DNA from 2 places in the Polaromonas sp. P1_H6 genome. Region 1 is predicted to be linked to the other one. Evidence: predicted binding sites of a transcription regulator. Region 1 holds the regulator's gene; the other holds the start of a gene.
What was found. Region 1 encodes sigma-54, which starts transcription at its own class of promoters, with help from an activator protein. Its sites were predicted from a motif close to TGGCANGNAANCTGCTTT; they were not measured.

Region 1 (10,714 bases):
GCATACAGGCTGCCGAGCTGCGCGTGAAGATCCATCATCTCCGGGTAGGCGGCAATTCCCTTGAGGACAATTTCCCTGGCGCGCCCGATTTGCCCGCTTTCCACCAGCATCTGGCACAAATCGCCATACACAAGCTCGAAGTCCCGCTTGAGGTCGAGCACCCGAATGAAGTTTTCTATGGCGATCTCTGGTTTGCCCTGCCTTTTGGCCATCAAACCGAGAAAATAAAAAGCGTCAGCCTGTCCCGGTTTGATGTCCAGGCTCCGCTGGAGCGCATGTTCCGCTTCTTGGTAACGCTGTTGTTCACTGAGGGCGAACCCAAGATTGAGGCAGGCATCAGCGTCCTGCGGGTTGAGGGCAATGGCCTCACGGTAACTGCTTGTGGCCTCGTCCAGCTTGCCTTCAGCGAGAAGGGCATTTCCGCGGCGCCTGAGGATATCGCCCGGCGGTGTTTGGTCGATTGCCGTCGATGTGCCGTGCGCACCTTCCAGCGCTTTAACGGGGCTCGCCTGCGTCCCTGCATTGAGGACGGCTTTCCTCAACCAATTGAACACCCCCATACGCTTCCTATTTGTGACCAGGGACTCACACTGTATCGTGCGCAGTGCGCCTCACCTTTTAAAGCAGGCCGCGCACCAGCCAGAAGGCCGTGCCCCACATCATCAGCGCGACCAGCAAATCCATGGCGCGCCACACCACCGGTGAATTGAGCCGGCGCCCCACGCACCACAAGGCAACACCCAGGCCGGTGAACCACAGCAGCGAACCGGTGATGGCGCCCAGGCCGAAGACCGCATTGTCGGGCTGCGCATAGGCTAGCGAGGCCGTGCCTATCACCACCGCCGTATCCAGCCAGGCATGGGGATTGAGCCAGGAGAGCGCGAGCGCCAGGCCGATGGCCTTGCGGCGCGAGATGGCCTGGTCGGCGAGCGGCGCGCCGTCGGCCGCCTGCGGCGCCGGCTGCAAAAAGCGCCGCATCGCCTGCGCGCCATAAACCATCAGCACCAGCGCGCCCGCGCCCGTCATCGCGCCCAGCAGTTTGTCGGACAGGCCGCCCAGTTGCGCCAACCCCATCACGCCCAGGCCGATTAACGCCACGTCGGTCAGCACGCAGACGGCGACCGTGAGCCACAGGTGCTGGCGCAACAGGCCCATGCGTATCACGTGGGCGTTTTGCGGGCCTATGGCCATGATCAGCGAAAGGCTCAGGACCATGCCGGTCAGGAAAGCGGGGGCGGCAAGGGGGTTCATGGCGGTTCTTTGAATAGATGTCGGTTCTGTACGCAGTGTCCCGTAAAGCCGATAATGCTTAAACAAAGTTAACTAAAACTAGCTTTGATCAATTAATACTTGATTAATCAAATATGCTCGACGCCCGACAACTGGACGCCCTGGCCGCCGTGATCGAACACGGCAGCTTCGGCGATGCCGCCAAAGCCCTGAGCCTGACCCTGGCCGCCGTGTCCCTGCGCATCAAATCGCTGGAAAACGCGCTGGGCCAGCGCCTGCTGGTGCGGGGCAAGCAGGTGCGCGCCACGCCGGCCGGCCAGGCCTTGCTCGGCCATGTGCGGCAGCTGCGGCTGATGGAGTCTGATTTGCTGGCGGGCCTGCAGGGCGGTGGCAAGGCCGGGCGCCTGCAAAGCCTCAGCGTGGCGGTGAATGCGGATTCCCTGAGCAGCTGGTTTTTACCGGGCGTTGCACCGGTGCTGCATGGGCATGGCCTGTTGCTGGACGTGGTAGTGGACGACCAGGACCACACCCACGATGCGCTCAAAAGCGGCGACGTCACCGGCTGCGTGACCACGCTGGCCCAGGCCATGCGCGGCTGCGTGGCCGAACCGTTGGGCGTGATGCGCTACCGCTGCATGGCCTCGCCGGCGCTGGTCGCGCAGTGGAGCGAGCCCGCGGCGGGCGGCCAGGCGGCGGGGCCCAATCGCCTGGCCCACCGCCTGCTGGCCAGCCCGGCCGTGATCTTCAACCGCAAGGACGCGCTGCAGGACGCCTTTCTGGCCCAACATTTCAAATTGAAGGATGCGCTCTACCCGCGCCACTTCGTGCCGGCCGTCGATGCCTTCGAGCTCGCGCTGGAACTCGGCATGGGCTGGGGCATGGTGCCCGACATCCTGCTGGCGGCGCGCACCCACCGCCCGCCGCTGCAGGAAGTGTTGCCGGGCTGCGCGGTCGACGTGCGGCTGTACTGGCAGCACTGGGCACGCGAGCCGCTGGCGGCGCAGCGGCTGACGCAGGCCGTCAAGCAGGCGGCGAAGCAGCAGTTGCTGCAGGATTGACGCGGGCAAAAAAAACAGCCTGCCGGGTCGTCCCTGGCAGGCTGCCGTGCTGAAACTGGGCTGGTTTACTTGCTCAGGCACTCTTTCATGAAGGCCTTGCGCTCGTCGCCTTTTTTGCCCTTGGCGTCGGCGTTGCAGGTTTTCATCTTGGTTTGCTGGGTGGGTGCCGCGGCCTTGGCGCTCAGGCATTCCTTCATGAAGGCCTTGCGCTCATCGCCCTTCTTGCCCTCGGCGTCCTTGTTGCAGGTGCCCATCTTGGTCTGCTGCGCGGTCTTGGCGGGAGCGTCCGCGGCATGCGCCACCGGAGACAGGATGGCGGCGGCGGCAAATGCGAAGGCGGTCAGGGATAACAGCTTTTTCATGATGGCTCCATGGGTTGGGAATCGGGATTGAGTTCCGGCTGGAATTCCAACACATAACGCCGGGCCGGGCAAATTCGATGACCGGGTATCTGCGGGCCCCGGACGGCGCATGGCTTAACCGTAAAATCAGCCGATGCTCTCGATTAAAAAAGACCTGCTCACGGCCCTGGCCGCGGGCCTGGAAGAACTTTCCCCCGGCGCGGGCGACAAGGCCGCGTTTGAATCCCCCAAGGTGGCGGCCCACGGCGACCTCGCCTGCACGGCCGCCATGCAGCTGGCCAAGCCGCTCAAACTGAATCCGCGCCAGGTCGCCGAAAGCCTGCGCGGCATTTTGCTCAAGGCCCCGGCTTTCGAGCGCTGGGTGGACGCCATCGAGATCGCCGGCCCCGGCTTCATCAACATCCGCCTCAAGCCCGCCGCCAAGCAGGAAACCGTGCGCGAGGTGCTGCAGGCCGGCGCCACCTACGGCACGCAAGCCGAGGGCAGCGGGCGGCGCATGATCGTCGAGTTCGTCTCGGCCAACCCGACCGGCCCTCTGCATGTAGGCCACGGCCGGCAGGCCGCGCTGGGCGATGCGATCTGCAACCTCTTCGCCACCCAGGGCGCGCAGGTGTGGCGCGAGTTCTATTACAACGACGCGGGCGTGCAGATTCAGACCCTGGCGGCCAGTACCCAGGCGCGCGCCAAGGGCCTCAAGCCCGACGACGCCGGCTGGCCCGAATCGGCCTACAACGGCGACTACATCGCCGACATCGCGGCCGACTTCCTGGCGAAAAAGACGGTCAGCTCGGACGACCGCGAATTCACCGCCTCGGGCGACGTGGAAGACATGGACTCGATACGCCAGTTCGCCGTGGCCTACCTGCGCCACGAGCAAGACCTGGACCTCAAGGCCTTCTCGGTGAAGTTCGACAACTATTACCTCGAGTCCAGCCTGTACAGCTCGGGCCGCGTCGACGCCACTGTGGCCAAACTCAAAGACGCCGGCAAGACCTATGAGCAGGACGGCGCGCTGTGGCTGAAGTCGACCGACTACGGCGACGACAAAGACCGCGTGATGAAAAAGAGCGACGGCAGCTATACCTACTTCGTGCCCGACGTGGCCTACCACCTGGCCAAATGGGAGCGCGGCTTCGGCAAGGCGATCAACATCCAGGGCATGGACCACCACGGCACCATCGCCCGCGTGCGCGCCGGGCTGCAGGCCGCCGGCGAGGGCATCCCCCAGGGCTACCCCGACTACGTGCTGCACACCATGGTGCGCGTGATGCGCAACGGCGAAGAGGTCAAAATCTCCAAGCGCGCCGGCAGCTACGTCACCCTGCGCGACCTGATCGAATGGACCAGCGCCGATGCCGTGCGTTTCTTTCTGCTCAGCCGCAAGCCCGACACCGAATACATCTTCGACATCGACCTGGCGCTCGCCAAGAACAACGAGAACCCGGTGTACTACGTGCAGTACGCGCACGCGCGCATCTGCTCCATCCTGACCACCTGGGCCGGCCAGGGCGGCGACGAAGCCAGCCTGAAGTCTGCTGACCTGTCGGCGCTGGACAGCCCGCAGGCCCAGGCGCTGATGCTGCTGCTGGCCAAATACCCCGAGATGCTGGCCAACGCCGCAGCCGGCCTGGCGCCGCACGACGTGGCGTTTTACCTGCGCGAGCTGGCCGCGAACTACCACAGCTATTACGATGCCGAACGCATCCTGGTCGATGACGAGGCCGTCAAGCGCGCCCGGCTGGCACTGGTCGCGGCGACCGCGCAGGTGTTGCACAATGGCCTCGCGGTGCTGGGCGTGAGCGCCCCGCGCAAGATGTAATGCAAGCATGCCGGTAGCACCCTAATTTTCAGGACAAGACAATGAACGTGGGCAAGGGAATGAACACTCAAAGAGGCGGAACCCTGCTGGGTTTGGTGATTGGCGCCTTGATCGGCCTGGGCGCCGCGCTGGCCGTGGCGGTCTACATCACCAAGGTGCCTGTGCCTTTCATGAACAAAAGCCAGGCACGCAGCCCCGACAGCGATGCCGCGGAAGCCAAGAAGAACAAGGACTGGAACCCGAACGCGCCGCTGGCCGGCAAGAACCAGCCCAAGCCGCCGGCGCCTGCCCAGGGTCCCGCCGAAACGCCCAGCGTCGCCGTTCCCGACCCGTCCGCCAGCCCCAAGGCCGCCGCCTCGGCGCCCGCCAGAACCGCCGCCAAGCCCGCCCCCGCGGCCGATCCACTGGGCGACCTGGCCAAGGCCAAGGTCGAAGGCCTGTCGTCCAGCCCGGGCGTGGACCCTTTCAGCTACTTCATCCAGGCCGGCGCCTTCCGCACGCCCGAAGATGCCGAACAGCAGCGCGCCAAGCTGATGCTGCTGGGCATGCAGGCCAAGGTTACCGAGCGCGAACAGGCCGGCCGCACCGTGTACCGTGTGCGCCTCGGGCCTTTCGACAAAAAGGAAGACGCCGACAAAGCCAAGGAGCGGCTGGACAACAATTCCATCGAAACGGCGCTGGTCCGCGTGCAGCGCTGACGATAAGCTGAACTTTTCACGAGGCGGGTGTACAAACCCCTGTGCCCCGCACCCTGAGGGCCGCCGTCCGGAGGGGCGGCTTACCCACCATTTCTGTCATACCAGGAGAAGAATCTGATGCAACGCCGTGAGTTTTCGTTTACAGCCGCCTCGGCTGCCGTCGCCACCCTGGGCGGCATCGCCCTGCCCACCGTGGCGCAAGCCCAGGCCAAGGCCTTCAAAGAAGGCGCCGATTACCTGGCGCTGGACAAGCCGGCGCCCACCGAAGTCCCCGCCGGCCAGGTGGAGGTGGTCGAGTTCTTCTGGTACAGCTGCCCGCATTGCAATGCCTTTGAGCCTCAGCTCGAAGCCTGGATGAAGCAGGCGCCCAAGGATGTGACCGTGCGGCGCGTGCCGGTGGCCTTCCGCCCCGATTTCGAACCCCAGCAGCGCCTTTTTTACGTGCTGGAGGCCATGGGCAAGGTCGAGGAACTCCACAAAAAGGTGTTTTACGCCATCCACGTGGAAAAACTCGCGCTCGCCAATGCCGACTCGATTACCGCCTGGGCCGAGAAGCAGGGCATCGACAAAGCCAAGTTCGTCGAGATGTACAACTCCTTCACGGTGACCACCAAGGCCCGCAAGGCCACGCAGCTGCAGGACATCTACAAGGTCGACGGCGTGCCGGCGCTGGGCATTGCCGGGCGGTATTACACCTCGGCCACCCTGGCCCAGAGCATGGGCCGCGCCCTGCAGGTCACCGACGCGCTGATCGCGCAGTCGCGCGGCAAAGGCAAATAAGACGCTCCGGGCCCATAGCGGACCGCCGCCCCAAAACCCGCCTCGTTCCAGGCGGGTTTTTTTATGCCCCTAATATTCCCCGTGCAAGCCATTCCCGCGGCTTGCATGGCTACAATGGCCGAACCCCAAAGCAGCAAGATTCGTGCCTTATGAAACACCCCCTTTATTCCCTCATCCTGCCGGCCGCTTTGGCGCTGGGGGCGGCGTTTCCGGCCTGGGCTGAAAAAGCCGACCGGGACAAGCCCATGAACGCGGAGGCCGACGCCCTGCGCTATGACGACCTCAAGCAGACCAGCGTGTTCACCGGCAACGTGGTGATCACCAAAGGCACGACCATCGTGCGCGGCGCGCGCGTCGACGTCATGCAGGACCCCGAAGGCTATCAGCAGGCGGTGTCCATCGCGGCGCCCGGCAAGCTGGCCTTCTACCGCAAAAAACGCGACGGCGTGGACGAATACATCGAAGGCGAAGGCGAGCGCATTGAATACGACAGCCGCGCCGACCTCGTCAAATTCATCAAGCGCGCCGTGGTGCGCCGCTACAACGGCGCCACCCTGGTGGACGAAACCACCGGCGCCGTGATCGTCTACGACAACAACACCGACGTCTTCACCGTGGACGGCGGCGCACAGAACCAGACCGCCGCCAACCCGAGCGGCCGGATACGCGCCATGCTGTCGCCGCGCGCCGCCGCGTCGGCGCCGGCCACCGCTCCCGCGGCCCCGCCCGCCGCCCTGCGCCCCAGCACCACGCTGGGCACTGAAAAGAACTAGAAAGAACCTTTCACAGATGGATGTGGTGACTGACACTTCGGCGGCCCCGGCCGCGACCCCCAGCCGCCTCGTTGCGCAAGGGCTGCAAAAATCCTACGGCAGCCGCAAGGTCGTTCAGGACGTCTCGGTGGCCGTGCAAAAAGGCGAGGTCGTGGGCCTGCTGGGCCCCAACGGCGCCGGCAAGACGACTTCGTTCTACATGATCGTGGGCCTGGTGCGCGCCGACGCGGGCGAGATCTCCATCGACGGCCAGTCGGTCGAGCACATGCCGATTCACCTGCGCGCGCGCCTGGGCCTGAGCTACCTGCCGCAGGAAGCCTCGATCTTTCGCAAGCTCACGGTGGAGGAAAACGTGCGCGCCGTGCTCGAACTGCAGCTGGGCGCGAACGGCAAGCCGCTGGGCCGCGCCGAGATCGAGTCGCGCCTTGACGGCCTGCTGCAGGACCTGCGGGTGGACCACCTGCGCAATTCGCCGGCCCCGGCGCTGTCGGGCGGCGAGCGCCGCCGCGTCGAGATCGCCCGCGCCCTGGCGACCCAGCCGCGCTTCATCCTGCTCGACGAGCCTTTTGCCGGCATTGACCCGATCGCCGTGATCGAGATCCAGCGCATCATCGGCTTCCTGAAGTCGCGCGGCATCGGCGTGCTGATCACCGACCACAACGTGCGCGAAACGCTGGGCATCTGCGACCACGCCTACATCATCAGCGACGGCCACGTGCTGGCCCAGGGCACGCCCTCCGAGATCGTGAACAACGCCGATGTGCGACGCGTGTACCTCGGTGAACACTTCAAGATGTAGGATGACACTCCCCCTGTTGTCGCTCACTTCGTGTAGCTCCCTCCCCCCCGAGGGGGCGGCGCCTGCGGCCTGGCAAAGCCAGTTCCGCGGCCCCTGCTCGCACTTTTTCTGCGCTTCGATCAAAGCTCCTTGACATGAAGCAGGGCCTCTCGCTCCGCGTCTCGCAGCACCTTGCGCTGACGCCCCAGCTGCAGCAGTCGATACGGCTGCTGCAGCTGTCGACGCTCGAGCTGAGCCAGGAGGTCGAGCAGATGCTCGACGAAAACCCGTTTCTCGAGGTGGCGGAAGAAACCGCCGTGCGCGAAGAGTTCGGCCTGGAGCACCTCAACACGCCGGTCAGCCAGGACAGCCGCGAGTTTGAATCCGCGGCGGATTCGACGGGCGGCGGCGCGGAGGATGCCGGGACTTCGGCCCCCGCCGATGCCGAGGTCAGCGCCGAACCCAAGCTCGAGGAAAGCTGGGAAGGCGACGGCACGGTGGAGACCACGCCCGACGACAGCGAATGGGGCAGCGATGCGCCGGCGCGCAAGAACAACAACGACGAGGGCGACACTGAGGCCTCCGACCTGACGGGCGCCCACGAGTCGCTGCAAGACCATTTGCACCGCCAGTCGTTGGGCCTGCGCCTGTCCGAAGAGGACCGCGCGGCCCTGCATTTCCTGATCGAGTCGCTCAATGACGACGGCTACCTCGAAGACAGCCTGGCCTCGCTCGCGGCGGGCCTGGCCGGGGATGACCTGGAACAGGCCGAGGACCTTGAGCAGCGTTTTGCCATGGCGCTCAAGCTGCTGCACCACATGGAGCCGGCCGGCGTGGGCGCGCGCAACCTGGCCGAATGCCTGGGCCTGCAGTTGCTGGACTGCAAGGACTGCGAAGAGACCCGCGCCGCTATCGCCATGTGCAAGCAGCCCATGGAGCTGCTGGCCAAACGCGACCTGAAGCGCCTGTCGCACCTGTGCGGATTCACCGAAGCCGCCGTCCGGGGCGCGATTGCCGTGATAGGCCGGCTCGACCCCAAACCCGGCCGCCGCTTCGTGAACGTGGAGCGCAACCTGATCGTGCCCGACGTCATCGTCGTGAAGTCGGGCCGGGGTTTCAAGGTCTCGCTCAACGGCGACGTGATGCCGCGCCTGCGCGTGCACGACATCTACGCCAACGCCCTCAAGCAGCACAAGGGCCAGGGCGGCCAGGCGCTACAGCAGCGTCTGCAGGAGGCGCGCTGGTTCATCAAGAACATCCAGCAGCGCTTCGACACCATCCTGCGCGTGAGCAGCGCCATCGTCGAGCGGCAGAAAAACTTCTTCACGCACGGCGAACTCGCCATGCGCCCGCTGGTGCTGCGCGAGATCGCCGACGAACTGGGCCTGCATGAGTCCACGATTTCGCGCGTGACCACCGCCAAGTACATGGGCACGCCCTTCGGCACTTTTGAGCTCAAATACTTCTTCGGCTCCGCGCTGGGCACCGAAACCGGCGGCAACGCTTCCAGCACCGCCGTGCGCGCGCTGATCAAGCAGTTCGTCTCCTCCGAGAGCCTGAAAAAGCCGCTCAGCGACAACCAGATTTCCGAAATGCTCAAGGAGCAGGGCATCGAATGCGCGCGCCGCACCGTGGCCAAGTACCGAGAGGCTTTGCGCATCGCGCCGGCTAATTTACGCAAATCACTGTAAATCCGATTCTCGGGCGCATGGCGGCGTTGCGCGGTGCTCGGAATCCTCATGCACCCAAGTGCATTCCGGTTCCTGCGCTCCGTGCGCCTTGCCCTGCATCCCGATAATCGAATTTCCAGCAGCCCTTTTGAAGAGTCCGACATGAACCAGCTCCAATTGTTTTTACCGTGCGCCGCCGGCGTCGAGGCCTTGCTGGCCACCGAGGTGCAGCGCGTCACCGGCATCCAGGGCAAGGCCTGGCGCGCCGGCGTGCAGTTGCAGGCTTCCTGGCGCGACGCGCTGCAGCTCAACCTGCACAGCCGCCTGGCCCAGCGCGTGCTGATCGAGTTGCAGCACAACCAGTACCGCAGTGAACAAGACCTTTACAACGCCGCCGCCAACGTGGCCTGGGAAATCTGGTTCACGCCCAAGCAGACCTTCAAGGTTGAGATCACCGCCCAGCACAGCCCGCTGCAGAGCCTGAACTTCGCGGCGCTGAAGATCAAGGACGCCATCGCCGACCGCTTCCGCGCCAAGTTCGACGACGTGCGGCCCAGCGTCGATACGCGCTGGCCCGACGTGCGCGTCTATGTGCACCTGACGACGGACACCGTCACGATTTACATCGACACCTCGGGTGAGCCCCTGTTCAAACGCGGCTGGCGCGAAGACAAGGGCGATGCGCCACTGAAAGAAACCCTGGCCGCCGCGATGATCGCCGCCAGCGGCTGGGACCAGCTGTGCAAGGACGGCGTTCCGCTCTACGACCCCTGCTGCGGCTCGGGCACCATCGCCATCGAGGCGGCGCAGATCGCCTGCAACATCGCGCCAGGCATCAACCGCCGTTTCGCCTTCCAGAAATACCTGCCCTTCCAGGGCCATGTGTGGGACGGCCTGCTGGACCAGGCCGAGGCCGCCATCACCGAACCCACGGCGCCGGTGTTCGGCAGCGATGTGTCCTTCCGCATGGTCGATTTCGCCGAACGCAATGCCGAGCGCGCCGGCGTGGCCAATGCGGTGGAATTCCGCGGCGGCGACGCGCTGCAGCGCATGCCACCCGCGCCCTCGGGCGTGATGCTGGTGAACCCGCCCTATGGCGAACGTATCGATGTAGCCGGCGTGGCCGGTATCACCGGTGTGCAGGGCCGCGACCAGCGCCGCCAGCAGAGCCGGGAAGTCCAGCACGACCACCGCAACCAGCCCATCGACGAGTTCGGCCAGCCGCTGAACCAGGACAGCGGTGACACGCGCGAAGAGCCGGCCTTCGAAACCCCGCGCGACCGCTCGGCCAACCCGGGCCGCGAGCAGGCGCAGAACGCCTGGGGCGAGGAAGCGGCCGACTTCTTTCCACAGCTGGCCGCGCACTGGAAGAAAAACTACGCGGGCTGGACGGCCCACGTGCTCACGCCCGACCTCAAGCTCCCCGGCAAGATGCGCCTGAAGGAATCGCGCCGTGTACCCATGTGGAACGGCCCGATCGAATGCCGGCTGTTCCGCTTCGACATGGTGGCCGGCTCGGCGCGCGGCAAGCCCGGGGCCGCGGGTA
Region 2 (10,714 bases), on a different contig from region 1:
TCAGCTGCATGCGCATGTGCACATAGTCGTCCTGCGGCTTGGGGAAACGCTGGCGGAAGGACTGGTAAAAAGCCTCGGACTGCGCACCCGCCTCGTTCGGGAACCAGTCGGCCACGGCCACCACCTTGCCCACGCCGGCATCACCCAGCGCGCCCGGCACGCCCAGCGCATTGCCGTAGAAGGTGTAGAACTTGCCCTCATAGCCCACTTCCTTGGCGGCCTTGATCAGCAAGGTCAGGTCGTTGCCCCAGTTGCCCGTGAGCACCGCCTGCGCGCCGCTGGCCTTGATCTTCACGGCATAGGGGATGAAATCCTTGACGCGACCCAGCGCGTGCAGCTCGTCGCCCACGATCTGCACGTCGGGGCGCTGCGCGCCCAACTGCTTGCGCGCCTCGCGCAGCACCGCCTGGCCAAAGCTGTAGTCCTGCCCTATCAGGTAAATACTTTTGAGCGCCTTGTCGTCCTTGAGCACGTCCATGAGCGCTGCCATGCGCATGTCGGCGTGCGCGTCAAAACGGAAGTGCCAGTAGCTGCACTTCTCGTTCGTCAGGACGGGGTCGACCGCCGAGTAGTTCAGGAACAGCACGCGTTTTTTCGGCTCGCGCTCGTTGTGTTTGTTGATGGCGTCGATGAGCACCGCCGCAATGGCCGACGAATTGCCCTGCGCGATGATGGTCACGCCGTCGTCGATCGCCGAGCGCAAGGCCGCCAGCGCCTCTTCGTTCTGGCCCTTGTTGTCGTAGCGCTCGACCACCAGGTTGCGCGGCCCGCCGGCCAGCTTGACGCCGCCGCGCGCGTTGACGCGCTCGGTCGCCCAGACCAGGTTGCGGAACACCGCTTCGCCGGTGTTGGCGAAGGCACCCGACAGGCTTTCGATCAATGCGATGCGTACCGGCGGCTGACTGGCGGTTTGCGCGCCGGCCCCCACGCAGGCGCAGAGACATAGGGCCGTGAACAGGCGTTTCAAGTGTGTATGCATAAAAAAATAGATCCCTGTTTTCGCTTGATTTCGCTTGAATAAAACGGCAGCACACCTAACTGGTGTGCATGCGGCAATCACGGTGAACGCCGCGCAGTGTAAGGGGAAACCGCCCCTTGTTAACCCATCAAGGAATCGCCATGTTTTACTCTCTCGCCAACCGCCCCGCTCGCGCTTTTCATCGCCACTATGCACCCGTCGTGAGCAACGGCGCACTCGAAAAATTCCTCAACGACACCTTCACCTCGCTCTCCGACACCGGCGCCGCCAAATCCGCCAGCGTCGAAGACCTTGAAAAGGCCTATAGCCTGCAACTCGACGTTCCCGGCCTGGCCCGCGAGCATCTGGACATCGGCATCGAAGGCGACGTGGTTCGCGTGTCCAGCAAGGAAGATGCTCCCCGCAAGATCAAGGCTGCCTGGCGCTTCCCGCTGGAAATCGACACCGCCAACAGCAGCGCCAAGCTGGAAAACGGTGTGCTGACGTTGGCGCTGGCCAAGAAGGTCCCCGTCAGCAACGTGACGCACCTCGATATCCAGTAATTGGATCGTCCGGACTTCAGGCGGTACGGCTCAGGCCGGCTCTGCCTGCAATTCCACAAGATTCCAGCGCGGCTTCACGTCAAAGGTGTAGCTGCGCTTTAGCGCTTCAAGCCCGGTTTGCAGCCGCATGCCGGCAGCAAGCGCGATCATGGCGCCGTTGTCGGTGCACAAATGCAGTTCGGGGTAATGCACACGAATACCGCGCTGCTTGCACACAGCATTGAGTTGACTGCGCAGCAAAGCATTGGCGCCAACGCCGCCCGCCACCACCAGCCGCTTGAGCCCGGTTTGCGCCATGGCGGCCAATGACTTCTTCACCAGCACCTCCACAATTGCCGCCTGCGTGGCCGCCGCCAGGTCAGCCTTGCGGCTTTCCAGGTCCGGCCCCAGCTTTTTGGCCTGCGTCAGCACTGCGGTCTTGAGCCCGGCAAACGAAAAGTCCAGGTCGCCGCTGTGCAGCAAAGGCCGCGGCAGCTTGAAAGCGGTCCCGTCGCCCCCCTCTGCCAGTTTGGACAGATGCGGTCCACCGGGATAAGGCAGGCCCATGAGCTTGGCCGACTTGTCAAAAGCCTCGCCGGCCGCGTCGTCAATGGTTTCACCGAGCAGCTCGTAGCTGCCCACGCGGTCCACCCGCATCAGCTGCGTGTGCCCGCCGGAGACCAGCAAGGCCACAAAAGGAAACTCAGGCGGATCCGCGCTCAGGAAAGGCGACAGCAGGTGGCCCTCCAGGTGATGCACCCCCATGGCCGGTTTGCCCAGCGCCGCTGCCAGCGAACAGGCTACGCCAGCGCCCACCAGCAGCGCTCCCGCAAGACCGGGCCCGCGCGTGTAAGCCACCACGTCGACCTGTGCCAGGCTGCTGCCCGCCTCCGCCATCACCTGGTGCGTCAAAGGCAAAACACGCCGGATATGGTCCCGGCTCGCCAGCTCAGGCACCACACCGCCATAAGCCTGGTGCATGTCGATCTGGCTGAACAGGGCGTGCGACAGCAGGCGCGGCACGGCACTGCCGCTGGCATCCACCAGCGCCACACCGGTTTCGTCACAACTCGATTCGATTCCAAGAACTACCATCATTCGAGTGTAAGGTTTAGGCAATGCCCCCAAAGGAGGCGAACCATCCCAACTTGCGACCGTGAAGTTCTTCACACCAGCATGAGCCGCGGAACCGGCTTTGCCGGGCCGCAGGCGGGCGGCCCCCTCGGCGGGGCAGGGAGCGACACGAAGTGCGCGACCGTGGGGGCACGTTTCTTGCACTTACGGCTCCATGACACCGTCCCAATCCCTGCGCCTTGTCATCATCGCCCCGGACCTGCTGGAGTCCGTATCCGATGACGCCCATGCGCGGGAACTGGCCGAACGCTCTCGCCAGTTGCGCATCGGGCTGCTGGAGAACGGTTACAACATCGTCGCGGTGCTCCCGGCCGACACCTTCCTGGACGAACGACTGGCGCAACTGCAACCCGACATGATCATCGTGGACGCCGAAAGCGAAGCCCGCGATTCGCTGGAGCACGTGGTGATGGCGACCCGGGACGCCCGTCGGCCCATCGTGCTGTTCACCAATGACAACGACACCAGCCACGTCAAGGACGCCGTCGCTGCCGGCGTGTCAGCCTATGTGGTGGCCGGCCTGTCCCCGGACCGTATCCGTCCCATCCTGGACGTGGCCATGGCGCGCTTTGAGCACGAGCAGGGCCTGCGCAAGGAACTGGCGCACGCCAAAACCGAGCTGCATGAGCGCAAGGTCATAGACCGGGCCAAGGGCATGCTGATGCAGCGCCAGGGACTCTCGGAGCAGGCCGCCTACGAAAAGCTGCGCAAGGCCGCCATGGACAAGGGCCTGCGGCTTGGCGAAGTGGCCCAGCGCATGCTGGACGCCCTGGACCTGCTGGGCTGATCCACCGGCTTGGCCGCCCCGGCCACCCTCAATTGGTGCAGCGCACAAATCAGGTGCACCTATCGGGATCCACATCGCGGCGCTTCGACCATGTGAAGTTTTTTCAGGGCGTGCGTGATTGCAGGCACAAGAAGACTTCCCTGGCATCTCCACTCTCAAGAACAACTCTTTTGGCAACGCTGGCCAACCCTGGCACAGCTTTTGCAATGCCCTAGGCACTGGTCAATGATGGCCATCCGGCACAGCACTTCAACGGCGAAGTGTGTGGTGCCCCAAGGAACAAAGGCGTTCGCACCCTGCATCACGTTCAACGTGGCTGCCCGGGTCGAGCGCCTTTTTTGTTTTTGTCTTTTGCTTTTTTTACCTGGAGCCGACACATGACTGAACTGCTGAAATCTTCGCTGACACGCCGCACCGTGCTGCAGGCCGCGGCCGTGGGCGCCGTGGGCATCAACCCCGCCCTGCGCGCCGCCGTGTATGCCCAAGGCTCCGACGCGCCCGAGAAAAAGGAAGTCAAGATCGGCTTCATCCCCCTGACCGACTGCGCCTCGGTGGTGATGGCCTCGGTACTGGGCATAGACCAGAAATACGGCGTCAAGATCATCCCGACCAAGGAAGCCAGCTGGGCCGGCGTGCGCGACAAGCTGGTCAACGGCGAACTGGACTTCGCCCACGTGCTTTACGGCCTGGTCTACGGCGTGCACATGGGCACGGCCGGCCCCAAGAAGGACATGGCCGTGCTGATGACGCTCAACAACAACGGCCAGGCCATCACGCTGTCCAAGAAGCTCGCCGACAAGGGCGCCGTCGACGGCGCGGGCCTGGCCAAGCTGATGGCCAGCGACAAGCGCGAATACACCTTCGCCCAGACCTTTCCCACCGGCACGCACGCCATGTGGCTGTACTACTGGCTGGCCGCCAACGGCATCAACCCGATGAAGGACGCCAAGGTCATCACCGTGCCGCCGCCGCAGATGGTGGCCAATATGCGCGTGGGCAATATGGACGGCTTCTGCGTGGGCGAGCCCTGGGGCCACCGCGCCATCATCGACGGCATAGGCGTGACCGCAGTGACCACCCAGGACGTCTGGAAGGATCATCCCGAAAAAGTGCTGGGCACCACCGCCGACTTCGTCAAGAAATACCCCAACACCGCGCGCGCCGTCACCGCCGCCATCATCGAGGCCGGCAAATGGATTGACGCCAGCCTCTCCAACAAGAACAAGATGGCCGAGACCGTGGCCGACAAGAGCTACGTCAACACCAGCGTCGACGCCATCAACCAGCGCATCCTGGGCCGCTACCAGAACGGCATGGGCAAGACCTGGGACGACCCCAACTACATGAAGTTCTACAACGACGGTGCGGTGAGCTTCCCTTACCTCTCCGACGGCATGTGGTTCCTCACGCAGCACAAGCGCTGGGGCCTGATCAAGGAGCATCCCGACTACCTGGGCATTGCCAAGCAGATCAACCACATCGACGTCTACAAGCAGGCAGCCACGGCCGCCAAGGCCAGCGTTCCCAAAGAGATCATGCGCAGCAGCAAGCTGATGGACGGCACGGTCTGGGACGGCAAGGACCCGAAAAAGTACGCCGACAGCTTCAAGGTTCACGCCTAGGCCCGCGCCCCGCCACCCGCCCACCGAACCTTCCACCCCACGCAAAGAGGTCACGCCATGGTCAGTGCCGTATTCCACAGCCCGCTCGAGGCCGCGCCCGCGGCCCGCGGCGGCGACAAAGCCCGAGCCCGGGATACCGGCGCCCTTCCATCGGCGCCCGCCGCCAACGACATGACAAATCCCACCACCCCTTCCCCCGCGGTGCAGGCGGCCGCCGCCACCCCGCCGGCGCGCGCGCCCTGGGACGCCTCTTTTCTCTGGCTGGCCCTGCTGCCGCCCCTGCTGGGCCTGGGCCTGCTGGTGCTGGTATGGGAGCTGGTCTTCATGGGCACGGGCGGCAGCATTCCCTCGCCCAGGGACACCTTCACGCAGGCGGTGCAGATCTTCAGCGACCCCTTCTACAGCAAGGGCCCCAACGACCAGGGCGTGGGCTGGAACGTGCTGTCCTCGCTCAAGCGCGTGGCCATGGGCTTCGGCATGGCGGCCGTTGTCGGCATCCCGGTCGGTTTCATGATCGGCCGCTTCAACTTTTTGAGCCGCATGTTCAACCCGCTGATCAGCCTGCTGCGCCCGGTCTCACCGCTGGCCTGGCTGCCGATAGGCCTGCTGGTGTTCAAGGGCGCCAACCCGGCCGCCATCTGGACCATCTTCATCTGCTCGATCTGGCCCATGATCATCAACACCGCCGTCGGCGTGCAGCGCGTGCCGCAGGACTACATGAATGTGGCGCGCGTGCTCAACCTCAGCGAATGGAAGATCGTCACCAAGATCCTCTTCCCCGCCGTGCTGCCTTACATGCTGACCGGCGTGCGCCTGGCCGTCGGTACCGCCTGGCTGGTGATCGTCGCGGCCGAGATGCTGACCGGCGGCGTCGGCATCGGCTTCTGGGTCTGGGACGAGTGGAACAACCTCAACGTCAAGAACATCATCATCGCGATCTTCGTGATCGGCATCGTCGGCCTGGTGCTGGAGTTCGCCCTGATCAAGCTGGCCACCGCCTTCACGTTTGAAGAAGTCAAGAACTGATCTCGAAAGGAACCAAGCCATGACATCCTTCACCACCAAGTACATCGAGATCCAGGGCGTAGCGCAAACCTTCAAGACAAAAAAAGGGCCGTTCCGTGCGCTGCAGAACATCAACCTGACGGTCGCCAAGGGCGAGTTCGTCGCGCTGATCGGCCATTCGGGCTGCGGCAAGTCCACGCTGCTGAACCTGATCGCCGGCCTGACGACGCCCACCGAGGGCAGCCTGCTGTGCGCCAACCGTGAAATCGCCGGACCCGGGCCCGAGCGCGCCGTGGTGTTCCAGAACCACTCGCTGCTGCCCTGGCTGACCTGTTTTGAAAACGTCTACCTGGCAGTCGAGCGCGTCTTCTCGGCAACTGAAAACAAGGCCCAGCTCAAGGCCCGCACCGATGCGGCGCTGGCCATGGTCGGACTGACCGCGGCGGCGCAAAAGCGCCCCGGCGAAATATCGGGCGGCATGAAGCAGCGCGTCGGCATCGCGCGCGCGCTGTCGATGGAGCCCAAGGTGCTGCTGCTCGACGAACCCTTCGGCGCGCTGGACGCGTTGACCCGCGCCAAGCTGCAGGACGAGCTGCTGCAGATCGTGGCGACCACGCAGAGCACGGTGGTGATGGTGACCCATGACGTCGACGAGGCGGTGCTGCTCTCGGACCGCATCGTGATGATGACCAACGGCCCCTCGGCCACGATCGGCGAAATCCTGCAGGTCGAACTGCCGCGGCCCCGCTCGCGCGTGGCGCTGGCCGAGGACATCCGCTACCTGGGCTACCGCAAGGCCGTGATCGATTTTCTCTACACACGCCAGGGCCACGTCGAAAAAGCGGCCTGACAGAGCCCACGGGAACCCGCGCCGCGAAAGGGCGCGGCGACCGCCACAAAAATTAGCATAGGGAGGGTTTCCATGTCTGCTGTTTTGCCTGTTCGAGGCGCCGACAGAATCGTTGTCCCCCAGGGCACGCGCACCGCGCCTTCGCAAGGCCTTGCCTCGCTCGGAAAGTACCGCGAAATCATCATCGCGGTCGCCTTCTTCCTGCTGTTCGACCTCGGGGTGCTGGTCCTGAACTTCTACACCTCGTTCAAGATCGACCAGGACACCGTGGCCATCAACCTCTCGGGGCGCCAGCGCGTCGTCTCGCAACGCGTCGCGCGCACCCTGCTGGAGCTTGACGCCATGCGCGTCTCGGGCGCAGCCTACAAGCCCGAAACCCTGGCGGAGCTGCGCGCGGGCGCCAAAATCTTCCAGGTGTCGCAACTGGCGTTTCGCGAAGGCGGCACCATTCCGGGCGGCGACGGCAAGCCGGTCTACCTGGAGCCCGTGGTGTCCAGCCGCGGCCGTGAGCTCGAGGAAAAGGTGGAGCTGGTCTGGAAGCCCTACTTCGCCCTGCTCCAGCCGCTGCTGGCCGGCGACAACTTCACGCAGCAGGAGCTGGCCGCCGCGCTGGCCTACAGCCAGGCCCACAACATCCAGCTGCTGGGTGCGGCCAACGACTTCGTGACCGAAACACAGCAGATAGGCGCATCGCGCGCCAGCGTGCTGCGCATGGTGCAGACCGGCGGCATCGTGCTGGCCCTGCTGAATTTCGCCTTCATCCTGTTCAAGTTCCTGAGGCGCCTGAAAATCTCCGACGCCGCGATTGAAGCGGCGACCGAGGAAACCCGTGAAATCCTCACCAGCGTCCGTGAAGGCCTGTTCCTGCTGACGCCGGGGCACCAGCTCGGCTCCCAGCTGTCCCTTTCGACCCACGCGCTGTTCGGCAAGACGCTGGCGCCGGGCCAGAATTTCTTCGAGGTGCTGTCCACGCTGGTGTCCGCCAAAGCCCTGACCGATGCGCGCGACTATGTCGAGCTGCTGTTCTCGCCGCATGTGAAGGAGCAACTGGTCCAGGGCATCAACCCGCTCTCCGAAGTCGAACTCACCGTCAGGAACCGGCTGGGCCAGGACACGGCCCGCTACCTGTCCTTTCATTTCAACCGGGTTCAGGACGGCGCCGCCGTGCGGCACCTGCTGGTCACCGTGCAGGACATCACGCAGAAGGTCGAACTGCAGGCCAGGCTGGCCGGCGAGCGCCAGCGCTCGCAAAAAGAGCTGTCCATGATGCTCAAGGCCTTCGAGACCGAGCCGGCCATGATGCGGGCCTTTGTCGAGCGCGCCGAGGCCTCGCTGCTGGAAGTCAACGACCTGCTGCGCAGCACCTCTTCAGCCGCCTCGGAAGCCCAGGTGCTCAAGGCCGTGGACGGCGCCTACCGCCGCATCCACGCCTTCAAGGGCGATGCCGCTTCCCTGGGCCTGGAAATCCTGGCCACGCTGGCGCACCAGTTCGAGAGCGAACTGCAAAAACTCAAGGACAACGGCGCCGCCACCGGTGACGCGCTGCTGGCCCTGCCGCTGCCGCTGGAGGACCTGCTGTCCAAGGTCGGCGCCTTCAAAGCCCTGAGTCGCAAGCGCTCAGGCGATAGCGCAGCGTCCGGCTCAGGCGACTCGCCACAGGGTCTCAACACCGCGCTTGCGCAACTGGCGGCCGAGGTGGCCGCTGACTGCGGCAAACGCGTGAACACCGACCTGCGCATGGCCGGCACACCCGATATACCGCCGGCCAAAATGCACCTGGTGCGTGAGATCGCCATCCAGCTGCTGCGCAACGCCGTGGTGCACGGCGTGGAAAAACCCGCCGCGCGGCAGGCCGCCGGCAAAGCCGCCGAAGGCCAGGTCAGCGTGGCGCTGGGCCAGGACGAGGCCGGGCAGTGGCAGCTCACCGTTCGCGACGACGGCGCCGGCCTGAAGGCAGCCGACATGCGGCGGCGCCTGCTGGAACTTGGCTGGTACAACGCCGAGCAGTTGGAGAGTTTCAGCGACAGGCAGATCGTCGCGAACATCTTCAAGCCCGGGTTCTCCACCGCCGGCGGAACGTCCCGGCATGCCGGCCGCGGCGTCGGCCTGGACCTGGTGCAAGCCAACGTGCAGAGCCTGGGCGCGCGCCTGCTGCTGTCCAGCACGCCCGGCCAGCACACCGAGTTCCGGGTCGTGTTTTCCTGAGGCCGCATGACATGACCCACATCCCAAACCAACCCCCACCTCAATCGCAAAAGGAGGCTCACCATGCGACTGCTGATTGTTGACGACTCCAACATGATCCGCACGCGCATCTCGCGCGTGGTGCAAAACGGCGGCATCAAGGGCATCGTGCTCGCGGGCCTGGCCAAAAACGGCCACGAAGCCGTGCGGCTGGCCCGGGCCACGCGGCCCGAAGTCGTCACCATGGACCTGACCATGCCCGAGATGGACGGCATCGAATGCATTTCCGCGCTGCTCAAGCTGGACCCGACGGTCAAGATCCTGGTGGTCAGCGCGCTCAGCGACAAATCGACGGCCATCCAGGCGCTCAAACTGGGCGCGCGGGGCTTTGTCGCCAAACCTTTCACCGATGAAGAGCTGCAGATGGCATTGCTCGACATCGCCGACATGCGTTAAGGAAGACCGCTGTGGCCACACTCAACGAAACCGACCTCAAGCTGTTTGTCGACTCGATCCGGCATTACCTGAAAGTCACGACCCGGCAGGAGCCGCAAATCACCTCGGCCTACCTCGGCACGGGCGATATCGAAGGCTTTGAATTCAACGGCATCGTGGCCTTTTCAGGCAGCCACAACGGCCATGTGATGGTCTCCATGCCGGGCAAGCTGGTGCGCGAGATTTTGCTGCTGCAGCATGAGACCGACCTCAGCGACGGCAACCTGCTGGACGCGGTGGGCGAGATCGCCAACACGCTGGCCGGCAACGCGCGCAAGGCCCTGGGGTCCGAGTTGCAGATCTCGGTGCCGGTCAAGATGCAGGGCACGCAGGGCATGAAAGCCCGGGTGCGCACCCGCCCCTATGTCATCACGCTGCGCTGGAACCACTATTCGGCCATGGTGTGCGTCGACATGGACCGCAAGAACTGACTACCCGCCAGGCCTGCCAGGGCGGCCTTGGTGCACGTATTTTGTGCGGCGCACCAAAATAAACAGGAACCAGGGCCAAAACCGCGCTTCAAGGGTGCGTTTTGCATGCCCCATGGTGGCACCCTTTTTGCACTGATTCTGTGAATCAACCATCTTCACAGAAAGAACTTGCACCATGGCGGGGTTTCGTAGTTTTCTCAAGGCCGGTCACGCGCCCACGCTGGGGGCGGCGTTTTTTTACTTCGCCTTCTCATGTTGCATCTGGGTCATGAACGGGGCCATGGCGCCCTTTATTTCCGAGACCTATAACCTTTCGCCCACCCAAAAGGGCGTGATGCTCTCGGTGCCCATCTTCGCCGGCGCGCTGATGCGCTTTCCGCTGGGCGTGCTGGCCCAGTACATAGGCCGCAAAAATGCCACGCTGGTGGAAATGGGCCTGATCATGGTGGCGCTGCTGTTCGGCTACTTCGTGGTCGACTCCTACAGCAGCCTGCTGGCCATGGGCGTCCTGCTCGGCATCGCCGGCGCCAGCTTCGGCGTCGCGCTCAGCCTCGGCTCCGGCTCCTTCCCGCCGCGCTACAAGGGCCTGGCCATGGGCCTGGTCGGCGCCGGCAACGTCGGCACCGCCGTCTCGGTGCTGGTGGCGCCCGCGCTGGCCCAGCGCTTCGGCTGGCAGTCGGTCTACGGCATCGCCGCCGTGGCCATG

Region 2: AC1D1F_RS21560 (ANTAR domain-containing response regulator) is a predicted target of sigma-54. The motif match lies at 2,762-2,779, and genes of this name have one in related genera.

The regions. Positions count from the first base shown of each region.
Region 1 is NZ_JBFUCN010000022.1:67,493-78,206, reverse strand. Features, by position in the region: gene AC1D1F_RS18580 (tetratricopeptide repeat protein) at 1-560, opposite strand, end outside; gene AC1D1F_RS18575 (LysE/ArgO family amino acid transporter) at 619-1,251, opposite strand; gene AC1D1F_RS18570 (HTH-type transcriptional regulator ArgP) at 1,365-2,288, shown strand; gene AC1D1F_RS18565 (PsiF family protein) at 2,354-2,650, opposite strand; gene argS (arginine--tRNA ligase) at 2,784-4,469, shown strand; gene AC1D1F_RS18555 (SPOR domain-containing protein) at 4,529-5,167, shown strand; gene AC1D1F_RS18550 (thiol:disulfide interchange protein DsbA/DsbL) at 5,285-5,947, shown strand; gene lptA (lipopolysaccharide transport periplasmic protein LptA) at 6,097-6,720, shown strand; gene lptB (LPS export ABC transporter ATP-binding protein) at 6,737-7,519, shown strand; gene AC1D1F_RS18535 (RNA polymerase factor sigma-54) at 7,654-9,189, shown strand; gene AC1D1F_RS18530 (THUMP domain-containing class I SAM-dependent RNA methyltransferase) at 9,331-10,714, shown strand, end outside.
Region 2 is NZ_JBFUCN010000031.1:35,243-45,956, forward strand. Features, by position in the region: gene AC1D1F_RS21545 (branched-chain amino acid ABC transporter substrate-binding protein) at 1-979, opposite strand, end outside; gene AC1D1F_RS21550 (Hsp20 family protein) at 1,120-1,521, shown strand; gene tsaD (tRNA (adenosine(37)-N6)-threonylcarbamoyltransferase complex transferase subunit TsaD) at 1,552-2,595, opposite strand; gene AC1D1F_RS21560 (ANTAR domain-containing response regulator) at 2,789-3,421, shown strand; gene AC1D1F_RS21565 (CmpA/NrtA family ABC transporter substrate-binding protein) at 3,799-5,043, shown strand; gene ntrB (nitrate ABC transporter permease) at 5,101-6,069, shown strand; gene AC1D1F_RS21575 (ABC transporter ATP-binding protein) at 6,089-6,898, shown strand; gene AC1D1F_RS21580 (ATP-binding protein) at 6,971-9,103, shown strand; gene AC1D1F_RS21585 (response regulator transcription factor) at 9,167-9,538, shown strand; gene AC1D1F_RS21590 (chemotaxis protein CheX) at 9,550-10,008, shown strand; gene AC1D1F_RS21595 (MFS transporter) at 10,184-10,714, shown strand, end outside.